Piscinibacter sp. HJYY11: one gene and its partner. The protein of the gene in region 1 binds, or shares a complex with, the protein of each later gene. Links are inferred from orthologs where the notes say so. Each region holds a gene or a part of one and is shown in the gene's direction. Other genes may lie near its edges.

Region 1 (3,898 bases):
GGTCGACGAACTTCTGGTCGTCGGTGTCGGTGCAACGCAGGCGCGTCGCCTCGTCTTGGAGCACGGGGATTGAGGCAATTTCCGAGAGCCGGCGCCAACTTTCGCCAATCATGGCCAGGTCGGGGCGGTATGCGGCGGCAACGCCTCGGCCCAGCACGTGCAGCAGTTCATCGTGCATCGGCTCGGTCACGATCCAGCGCAGCCGGCCCTGTTCGATGGCGTCAAAGAGGGCCCGGCCTTCAGGGTTGCGGAACACCAGCCAGTCCAGGACCACGTTGGTGTCCAGCACGACGGCCGGCTTCGAGAGGCTTGCGTCCAAGTCCTTGCTTGCGAGTGAGGGTTGCCACGAATATAATCGCGGGCTTTTCAGCAGGTTTTGTCGACAGGCACACAACACACAAGGTGACGTGTCCTGTGGGCTGCGCTCTTTGTCGGGCGGCTCACCGTGACCTCTCACGGCTTCGGGCTCGTCTCCCAGTGGAGCGCTCGACGACTTCTACTGGAAATCAAAGAGTCATGGCGCCTTTCTCGAAAGAGTCAGGCGCCCGTGTAGCTTCAAACGGGAACAAGTTACCAATGCCAACCATCAACCAACTCGTGCGCAAGGGTCGTGAGACCGAAGCCACGAAGTCCAAGTCGCCTGCGATGCAGGGCGGCCCCCAGCGCCGTGGCGTTTGCACGCGTGTGTACACCACGACGCCGAAGAAGCCGAATTCGGCCCTTCGTAAAGTCGCCAAGGTGCGCCTGACCAACGGTTTCGAGGTCATCTCGTACATCGGCGGTGAAGGCCACAACCTGCAGGAGCACAGCGTCGTGCTCGTGCGCGGCGGTCGTGTGAAGGACCTCCCTGGTGTGCGTTACCACATCGTCCGTGGCTCGCTCGACCTGCAAGGCGTGAAAGACCGCAAGCAGGCTCGTTCGAAGTACGGTGCGAAGCGCCCGAAGAAGGCCTGATAGTTCAAGTTGTCATGCGCCAGCGTCATGCTGCGCACGTCGTATTGCGGTACATCGTGTGATGTGCCGAGTAAGTGGAGTCGCAAAGCGTGCGATTCCGCGGCGAAGCTGAAAAGCCCCGCCAACTGAAGCCAAAGGAAGAGAAATGCCTCGTCGTCGCGAAGTCCCCAAACGGGACATCCTCCCCGATCCGAAGTTCAACTCGGTCGAGCTCTCCAAGTTCATGAACGTGATCATGGAGTCCGGCAAGAAGGCCGTGGCCGAACGCATCATTTACGGTGCCCTCGACCAGGTCGAGAAGAAGTCGGGCAAGGATCCACTCGAGATCTTCAACGTCGCGCTGAACAACATCAAGCCGATGGTCGAAGTGAAGTCACGCCGCGTGGGCGGTGCGAACTACCAAGTTCCCGTGGAAGTTCGCCCCGTGCGCCGCGTGGCCCTGGCCATGCGCTGGTTGAAGGAATCGGCGCGCAAGCGTGGTGAGAAGTCGATGGCCCAGCGCCTCGCCAACGAGCTGCTCGAGGCCGTCGAAGGCCGCGGCGGCGCGATGAAGAAGCGCGACGAAGTGCACCGCATGGCAGAAGCCAACAAGGCGTTCTCCCACTTCCGCTTCTAAGTTCTGGTCCCCTGCGCGCCTGGGTCGTGTGACCGTCAGGCGCGCTTTTCAGTTTCTGGAGTGCCACCATGGCCCGCAAGACCCCCATCGAGCGCTATCGCAACATCGGCATCTCGGCGCACATCGACGCCGGCAAGACGACGACGACCGAGCGCATCCTGTTCTACACCGGTGTGAACCACAAGATCGGCGAAGTGCACGACGGCGCCGCCACGATGGACTGGATGGAGCAGGAGCAAGAGCGCGGCATCACCATCACGTCGGCCGCGACGACCTGCTTCTGGAAGGGCATGGAGCTCAACCACCCCGAGCACCGCATCAACATCATCGACACCCCGGGGCACGTGGACTTCACCATTGAAGTCGAACGCTCGATGCGCGTGCTCGACGGCGCCTGCATGGTGTATTGCGCCGTGGGTGGCGTGCAGCCCCAGTCGGAAACCGTCTGGCGCCAGGCCAACAAGTACAAGGTGCCCCGCCTCGCGTTCGTCAACAAGATGGACCGCACCGGCGCGAACTTCTACAAGGTCTATGACCAGATGAAGGTTCGCCTGAAGGCGAACCCGGTGCCCATCGTGATCCCCATCGGCGCCGAAGACAACTTCACCGGCGTGGTCGACCTCATCAAGATGAAGGCCATCATCTGGGACGAAGCTTCCCAGGGCATGAAGTTCGACTACAAGGACATCCCGGCCGACCTGCAGGCCGACGCGCAGAAGTGGCGCGAGAACATGCTCGAAGCTGCGGCCGAGTCCAGCGAAGAGCTGATGAACAAGTACCTCGAGTCGGGCGACCTGACTGAAGCCGAGATCAAGCAGGGCATCCGCACCCGCACGATCGCGACCGAGATCCAGCCGATGCTCTGCGGCACCGCCTTCAAGAACAAGGGTGTGCAGCGCATGCTCGACGCGGTGATCGACTTCATGCCGTCGCCGGTCGACATCCCGCCGGTGCCGGGCACCGACGAAGACGAAAAGGAAGTCACCCGCAAGGCCGACGACAACGAGAAGTTCGCCGCGCTGGCGTTCAAGCTGATGACCGACCCGTACGTCGGTCAGCTGACCTTCGTGCGTGTGTATTCGGGCGTGCTGAAGTCGGGTGACTCGGTCTACAACCCGATCCGCGGCAAGAAGGAGCGCATCGGCCGGATCCTGCAGATGCACGCCAATCAGCGTGAGGAAATCAAGGAAATTCTGGCCGGCGACATCGCCGCCTGCGTGGGCCTGAAGGACGTGACCACCGGCGAGACGCTGTGTGACCCCGAGCACGTGATCACGCTCGAGAAGATGATCTTCCCGGAGCCGGTGATCTCGCAGGCCGTCGAGCCCAAGACCAAGGCCGACCAGGAAAAGATGGGCATCGCGCTGGGTCGTCTGGCGGCTGAAGACCCGTCGTTCCGCCTGCGCACCGACGAAGAATCGGGCCAGACCATCATCTCCGGCATGGGCGAGCTGCACCTGGAAATCATCGTCGACCGCATGAAGCGCGAGTTCGGCGTGGAAGCCAACGTGGGCAAGCCGCAGGTGGCCTACCGCGAAACCATCCGCAAGACCGCGACCGATGTCGAAGGCAAGTTCGTGCGCCAGTCGGGCGGCAAGGGCCAATATGGCCACGTCGTGCTGACCGTCGAGCCGCAGGAGCCCGGCAAGGGCTTCGAGTTCGTCGACGCCATCAAGGGCGGTGTGGTGCCGCGTGAATTCATCCCGGCCGTCAAGAAGGGCGTGGAAGACACGCTCCCGAACGGCGTGCTGGCTGGGTTCCCGGTTGTCGACGTGAAGGTCACGCTGACCTTCGGTTCGTACCACGAAGTGGACTCGAACGAAAACGCCTTCAAGATGGCCGCATCGATGGGCTTCAAGGACGCTTGCCGCAAGGCCAGCCCCGTGATCCTCGAGCCGATGATGGCCGTGGAAGTGGAAACCCCGGAAGACTACGCCGGCAACGTGATGGGCGACCTGTCGTCCCGTCGCGGCATGGTGCAGGGCATGGACGACATGCCTGGCGGCGGCAAGATCATCAAGGCCGAAGTTCCGCTGTCGGAAATGTTCGGCTACTCGACCACGCTGCGCTCGATGTCGCAAGGCCGTGCCACGTACACGATGGAGTTCAAGCACTACAGCGAAGCTCCGAAGAACGTGGCCGACGCGATCATCACGGCGCGCGGCACCAAGTAATCGATTTAGTTAGACGAGCCGGTCTTCGTCGGAGCCCCGCCTGCTGCCAGTGGCAGGCGGATCACCCCTCCGCCGGAGACCTTAAACACCGCACTGGACTGCTCTTTGATTTGGAGAAACTGAAATGGCAAAAGGCAAATTTGAACGGACCAAG
Region 2 (6,731 bases), 3.1 Mb from region 1 along the record:
TGGCCAAGGGCGGCGACATCATCGAGATGGGCCAGTCGCTCAAGAAGGCGACCGACGCCATCCGCGACGACCTGCCGGCGGGCATCACGATGCACCAGTTCCAGAACCAGTCGACGGTGGTCGCGCGTTCGGTGAACGAGTTCGTCGGCGTGCTGATCGAGGCGGTGGTGATCGTGCTGGCGGTGAGCTTCGTCAGCCTGGGCCTGCACTTCAAGCCCTTGCGCCTCGACTGGCGCCCGGGCCTGGTGGTCGGCATCACCATCCCGCTCGTGCTGGCCATCACCTTCGTGACCATGTTCTATTGGGGCGTGGGCCTGCACAAGATCTCCCTCGGCTCGCTGATCATTGCGCTCGGCCTCTTGGTCGACGACGCGATCATTGCGGTCGAGATGATGGTGCGCAAGCTGGAAGAGGGCTACGACAAGGCCCGTGCTGCGACCTTCGCGTATGACGCGACGGCGATGCCGATGCTGACCGGCACGCTGATCACCGCGGTCGGCTTCCTGCCGATCGGCTTGGCGAAATCGACGGTTGGTGAATACACCTTCGCGATCTTCGCGGTGACGGCCGCGGCGCTGCTCATCTCGTGGTTCGTCTCGGTCTACTTCGTGCCGTATCTCGGCACGCTGCTGCTCAAGACCAAGCCGCATGCCGACAGCGACCAGCCGCACGAGCTTTTCGACACGCCGTTCTACACACGCTTCCGTTCGCTGGTCGACTGGTGCGTGAAGCACCGCTGGATCACCATCGGCCTGACCGTCGGCACCTTGGGGCTCGGGGTTGTTGGCATGAGTAAGGTGCAGAACCAGTTCTTCCCCGATTCGAACCGGCTCGAACTGCTGGTCGACCTGTGGCTGCCGGAAGGTTCGTCGTACAGCGCCAACGAAGCGATCACGAAGAAAGTGGAAGCGCGCCTGATGAAGCTGGAAGGCGTGGACCACGTGACCACCTGGGTGGGCAGCGGCGTGCCGCGCTTCGCGCTGGTGCTCGACCAGATCTTCCCGCAGACCAACGTCAGCCAGATCGTGCTGCTGCCGAAGGACCTGGCTGCACGCGAGAAGCTGCGCCACGAGCTGCCCGAGCTGCTCGCGACCGAATTCCCCGAAGTGCGGGCGCGGCCCAAGCTGCTGCCCAACGGGCCGCCGGTGCCTTACCCGGTGCAGTTCCGCGTCGTCGGGCCGGACCCGGCCCAGGTGCGCGCCTATGCCGATGAGGTGAAGGCGATCATGTTGAAGAACCCCAACATGCGCGGCGTGAACGACAACTGGAACGAGTCGGTCAAGGTATTGCGCCTGGAAGTCGACCAGGACAAGGCACGGGCGCTGGGTGTTTCCAGCCAGGCCATCGCGCAGGCGGCGCGCACGCTCAACAGCGGCACGACCGTCGGCCAGTACCGCGATGGCGACAAGCTGATCGACATCGTGTTGCGCCAGCCGTTGGAAGAGCGCAAGGCGATCACCGACCTGGCCAATGCCTACGTGCCCACGACCACCGGCCGCAGCATCCCGCTGGGGCAGATCGCCAAGGCGAACTTCGTGTGGGAACCGGGCGTGCTGTGGCGCGAGAACCGCGACTACGCTGCGACGGTCCAGGGCGACATCGTCGAAGGCCTGCAGGGGGCGACGGTGACGGCACAGCTCGACCCGCTGTTCGCGCCCATCCGCGCCAAGATGCCCGCAGGCTACCGCGTGGAAGTGGCCGGTGCGGTGGAGGAAAGCAGCAAGGGCCAGGGCTCGATCGCGGTCGGTGCGCCTCTGATGCTCTTCATCATGTTCACGCTGCTCATGCTCCAGCTGCAGAGCTTCAGCCGCGCGATGCTGGTGTTCCTGACCGGGCCGCTGGGCATCGCTGGTGTGGCAGCGGCGCTGCTGCTGCTGAATCGGCCGTTCGGGTTCGTGGCGCTGCTCGGCGTGATCGCGCTGATGGGGATGATCATGCGCAACTCGGTGATCCTCATCGACCAGATCGAGCAGGACCGCGCCCGCGGCGTGCCGACCTGGGACGCAGTAGTCGAAGCCTCGGTGCGGCGCTTCCGCCCGATCATCCTGACGGCCGCGGCGGCCGTGCTGGCGATGATCCCGCTGTCGCGCAGCGTCTTCTGGGGCCCGATGGCGGTGGCCATCATGGGCGGCCTGATCGTCGCGACGGCACTCACGCTGCTGGCCTTGCCCGCCATGTATGCGGCCTGGTTCCGCGTCAAACCTGCGGGGCAGGAACAGAGTAAGCAGGAAGAGGGCGGAAGGCTCGCCACAAGCGGCTAAAATCCGCGGTCCCCGAATTCGGCCGGATCAGTGTGACGGGGTCGCAGGTACTCGGTACAGCGACCCCGAAGCACTTTTCAGGCACCCGCGCGGGTGGCGAAATTGGTAGACGCACCAGGTTTAGGTCCTGACGCCAGCAATGGTGTGCGGGTTCGAGTCCCGCCCCGCGCACCAGCCTTATCCAAACCAGAGAGTCCGTACACATCATGGCTGTCACTGTTGAAACCCTCGAAAAGCTCGAACGCCGCATCACGCTGACGCTGCCGGCCGACACCATCAACAACGAGGTGCAGTCGCGCCTGAAGCGCCTGGCCCGCACGGTCAAGGCCGACGGGTTCCGCCCCGGCAAGGTGCCGATGAGCGTGGTGACCCAACGCTATGGCTACTCGGTCCACTACGAGGTGATGAACGACAAGGTCGGCCAGGCTTTCGAGCAGGCCACCAACGAAGCCAAGCTGCGCGTCGCCGGCGCGCCGCGCATCACCGAGAAGGAAAACCCGCCCGAGGGCCAGGTCGCTTTCGACGCGACCTTCGAGGTCTACCCCGAAGTGAAGCTGGGCGACATCTCCACCGCCGAAGTCGAGCGCGTGAGCGCTGAAGTGACCGACGCTGCCATCGACAAGACCCTCGACATCCTGCGCAAGCAGCGCCGCACCTTCGCCCAACGCGCCCAGGGCGACGCTGCCGGTGAAGGCGACCGTGTGACCATCGATTTCGAAGGCAAGATCGACGGCGTGCCCTTCGACGGCGGCAAGGCCGAGGGTTTCCAGTTCATCATCGGCGAAGGCCAGATGCTGGAGCAGTTCGAAAAGGCCGTGCGCGGCATGAAGGCCGGCGAATCGAAGACCTTCCCGCTGCAGTTCCCCGAGGACTACCAGGGCAAGGACGTGGCCGGCAAGGAAGCCGACTTCCTCGTCACTTTGAGCAAGATCGAGTCGCAGAACCTGCCCGAAGTGAATGAAGCGCTGGCCAAGAGCCTGGGCATTGCCGACGGCACCGTGGCTTCGTTGCGCGCCGACATCAAGAAGAACCTCGAGCGTGAAGTGAAGTTCCGCGTGCTGGCCCGCAACAAGGCCGCCGTGATGGACGCCGTGGCCAAGACCGCCGAGCTCGACCTGCCGACCGCACTGGTGGCCAACGAGACCGCCCGCATGATCGAGTCGGCCCGTGCCGACCTGAAGAAGCGCGGCATCAAGGACGCCGACAAGGCCCCGATCCCGGAAGAAATCTTCAAGCCGCAGGCCGAGCGTCGTGTGCGCCTGGGCCTGGTTGTCGCCGAACTCGTGCGTGCCAACAACCTGCAGGCCAAGCCCGAGCAGCTGCAGGCCCACATCGAGGAAATGGCGCAGAGCTACGAGAAGCCGGCGGAAGTCGTTCGCTGGTACCTCAGCGACCGTGAGCGCATGGCCGAAGTGGAAGGCGTGGTCATCGAGAACAACGTCACGGAGTTCGTGCTCAGCAGGGCCAAGGTCACCGACAAGGTCGTGCCGTTCGACGAGCTGATGGCCGGCTGATCGACCGCGATCGGCGAGGAAAGGGCGCCAGCCGGCACGGCGGGGCGCCCTTTGTTTTTCCATCGATCACTTTTCTGTGTCGCCTCTCTTGACGCGACATAATCAAGCCCAACCTGTAGGCATCACTTCTGAAGGACGCAACGGCATGAGCGCGCTGGACACTCTGGGTTTGGGCATGGTGCCCATGGTCATCGAACAGTCGGGCCGCGGCGAGCGCGCCTATGACATCTACAGCCGCCTGTTGCGCGAGCGCATCGTGTTCCTGGTCGGCCCGGTGAACGACCAGACCGCGAGCCTGGTCGTCGCGCAGTTGCTCTTCCTCGAGAGCGAAAACCCCGACAAGGACATCCACTTCTACATCAACTCGCCGGGCGGCTCCGTGACGGCCGGCATGGCGATCTTCGACACGATGGAATTCATCAAGCCCGATGTGTCGACCATGTGCGTGGGCATGGCAGCCAGCATGGGTTCGTTTCTGCTGATGGCCGGTGCCAAGGGCAAGCGTTTTGCGCTGCCGAATGCCCGCGTCATGATCCACCAGCCCTCGGGCGGTGCTCAGGGCCAGGCCACCGACATCGAGATCCATGCCCGCGAGATCCTCAAGACCCGCGAGCAACTCAACAAGGTCTACGCCGAGCGCACCGGACAGCCGATCGAGAAGATCCGCGCCGACATGGAGCGCGACTTCTTCATGGACCCGGAAGAGGCCAAGAACTACGGCCTGATCGACCAGGTGCTCAACAAGCGTGCCGGTCCGTCTGCCAGCTGAGGCAAACGGACAGGGGCCAAGGCCCGTAACTGCGACTGAAACGGGGCCTTTTTTGCGATCAAGGCCCCGTTTTCTTTTGCTCTATCATTGAACCGACTCCCTCTATCAAGCGCTCGTGCGACCCACCTAAATGGCCGAGAAAAAAGGCTCCTCCAGCGAGAAAGTCCTGTACTGCTCCTTCTGCGGCAAGAGCCAGCATGAGGTGAAGAAGCTGATCGCCGGTCCGTCGGTGTTCATCTGCGACGAGTGCATCGAGCTGTGCAACGACATCATTCGCGACGAGGTGCCGGCGGATACGCCGGAAGCCCGCGCCGCCAAGTCTGATTTGCCGGTTCCGGCCGACATCAAGGCCAGCCTGGACCAATATGTGATCGGGCAGGACACGGCCAAGCGCACGCTGTCGGTTGCGGTCTACAACCACTACAAGCGCCTCAAGCACATGGCCACGTCGAAGGACGACGTGGAGCTGGCCAAGAGCAACATCCTCCTGATCGGCCCGACGGGCTCGGGCAAGACGCTGCTTGCGCAGACGCTGGCTCGCCTGCTCAACGTGCCCTTCGTGATCGCCGACGCCACCACGCTCACCGAAGCCGGCTACGTGGGTGAAGACGTCGAGAACATCATCCAGAAGCTGCTGCAGAACTGCAACTACGACGTCGACAAGGCCCAGCGTGGCATCGTCTACATCGACGAGATCGACAAGATCTCGCGCAAGGCCGACAACCCGTCCATCACCCGCGACGTGTCGGGCGAGGGCGTGCAGCAGGCCCTGCTCAAGCTTGTGGAAGGCACCATGGCGTCTGTGCCGCCGCAGGGTGGCCGCAAGCACCCGAACCAGGATTTCCTGCAGATCGACACGACCAACATCCTGTTCATCTGCGGCGGGGCCTTCGACGGGCTCGAGAAGGTCATCCAGAACCGATCCGAGAAGTCGGGCATCGGCTTCGGTGCCACGGTGCATTCAAAGAGCGAGAAGCGTGTTTCCGAGGTGTTCCGCGAGGTCGAGCCTGAAGACTTGATCAAGTTCGGCCTGATTCCCGAACTGGTGGGCCGCCTGCCGGTCGTTGCGACCCTGGGTGAGCTGACCGAAGACGCCCTTGTGCAGATCCTGACCGAGCCGAAGAACGCGCTCGTCAAGCAATACCAGAAGCTTTTCGCGATGGACGGCGTCGAACTCGAGATCCGCCCGTCTGCTCTGAGCGCCATTTCCAAGAAAGCCCTGGCCCGCAAGACCGGCGCCCGCGGCCTGCGCTCGATCATGGAGCTCTCCTTGATCGACACGATGTTCGAGTTGCCCACGCTGGACGGCGTGGCCAAGGTGGTGCTCGACGAGCACACCATCGAAGAGAACGCCAAGCCCCTCTTGGTGTATCGAGAACAGGCTAAAGCCAGTGCCTGACGCGCCTCTGAGACTGAGGACCCTGAATAGCCTGCGCCTATCGGGCAGGTGTCTTGCAATTGATCCCTCGAGCCCTATGTGGGCCTGAGAAAGAGAGGTTCCTATGTCCGGACATCCTGTTTTGCCCGCTGAGCCCATCACCATGCCGCTGCTTCCGCTGCGGGATGTGGTGGTCTTCCCACACATGGTGATCCCGCTGTTCGTGGGTCGGCCGAAGTCCATCAAGGCGCTGGAAGCGGCGATGGAAGCGGGTCGTCAGATCATGCTGGTTGCGCAACGCGCCGCCGGCAAGGACGAGCCCAAGCCCGACGACATGTTCGAGGTGGGTTGCGTCTCCAGCATCCTGCAGATGCTGAAACTACCCGATGGCACGGTGAAGGTGCTGGTCGAAGGCATCCAGCGCGCCAACACCCACAGCATCAGCGACAACGGTGAGCACTTCGTGGCCGAAGTGACCCCGGTGCCGCCGGAGACCGACTCCAAGCCCGAGGTCGAAGCCCTGCGCCGCGCGGTGACGCAGCAGTTCGACCAGTACGTCAAGCTCAACAAGAAGATTCCGCCGGAGATCCTGACCTCCATCGCGGGCATCGATGATGCCGGCCGCCTGGCCGACACGATTGCGGCGCACCTGCCGCTGAAGCTGGAAAACAAGCAGTCGGTGCTCGATCTCTTCGCCGTGGACAAGCGGCTGGAGAAACTGCTCGAGCAACTCGAGCACGAAGTCGACATCCTCCAGGTGGAGAAGCGCATCCGTGGTCGCGTGAAGCGCCAGATGGAGAAGAGCCAGC

Evidence for each region. Proteins that work in one complex are often made in the same cells at the same time.
Region 2: the proteins of rpsG (region 1) and tig are in contact, whole or in part, in a crystal structure (PDB 3GTY), measured with the Thermotoga maritima proteins. The link is inferred for Piscinibacter sp. HJYY11 from one-to-one orthologs. Residues at the interface, in WP_004081843.1 of Thermotoga maritima: Lys34, Lys52, Lys55, Glu59, Arg62, Gln63, Glu66, Asn67, Lys69, Val71, Arg95, Ala109, Lys110, Lys111, Gly112, Arg113, Pro114, Glu117, Glu121, Ile124, Ala125, Tyr127, Asn128, Asn129, Thr130, Gly131, Lys135, Asp139, Arg142, Met143; in WP_004081061.1 of Thermotoga maritima: Glu122, Val124, Val129, Leu130, Tyr133, Glu188, Gly259, Ile262, Tyr263, Glu266, Ser270, Glu273, Gln274, Glu277, Arg308, Gln311, Ile312, Ser315, Tyr316, Glu325, Arg329, Arg336, Leu363, Phe366, Trp367, Arg373, Leu377, Arg381, Leu384, Glu387.

The regions. Positions count from the first base shown.
Region 1 is NZ_JAERQZ010000001.1:3,962,968-3,966,865, forward strand. What follows is about bases 60-2,834. They hold rpsG (30S ribosomal protein S7), read left to right. Parts: upstream 60-1,099; coding sequence 1,100-1,570; downstream 1,571-2,834. Other genes in these bases: JI745_RS18425 (PIN domain-containing protein), read right to left, coding at 60-289; rpsL (30S ribosomal protein S12), read left to right, coding at 577-954; fusA (elongation factor G), read left to right, coding at 1,639-2,834. Outside these bases: more of JI745_RS18425, read right to left, coding at 1-59; more of fusA, read left to right, coding at 2,835-3,744; tuf (elongation factor Tu), read left to right, coding at 3,869-3,898.
Region 2 is NZ_JAERQZ010000001.1:840,433-847,163, reverse strand. Bases 1,685-4,621 are described here. They hold tig (trigger factor), read left to right. Parts: upstream 1,685-2,467; coding sequence 2,468-3,775; downstream 3,776-4,621. Other genes in these bases: clpP (ATP-dependent Clp endopeptidase proteolytic subunit ClpP), read left to right, coding at 3,921-4,544; JI745_RS03815 (efflux RND transporter permease subunit), read left to right, coding at 1,685-2,261. Outside these bases: more of JI745_RS03815, read left to right, coding at 1-1,684; ATP-dependent Clp protease ATP-binding subunit ClpX, read left to right, coding at 4,675-5,943; lon (endopeptidase La), read left to right, coding at 6,047-6,731. UniProt on the Bacillus subtilis protein: Involved in protein export. Acts as a chaperone by maintaining the newly synthesized protein in an open conformation. Functions as a peptidyl-prolyl cis-trans isomerase.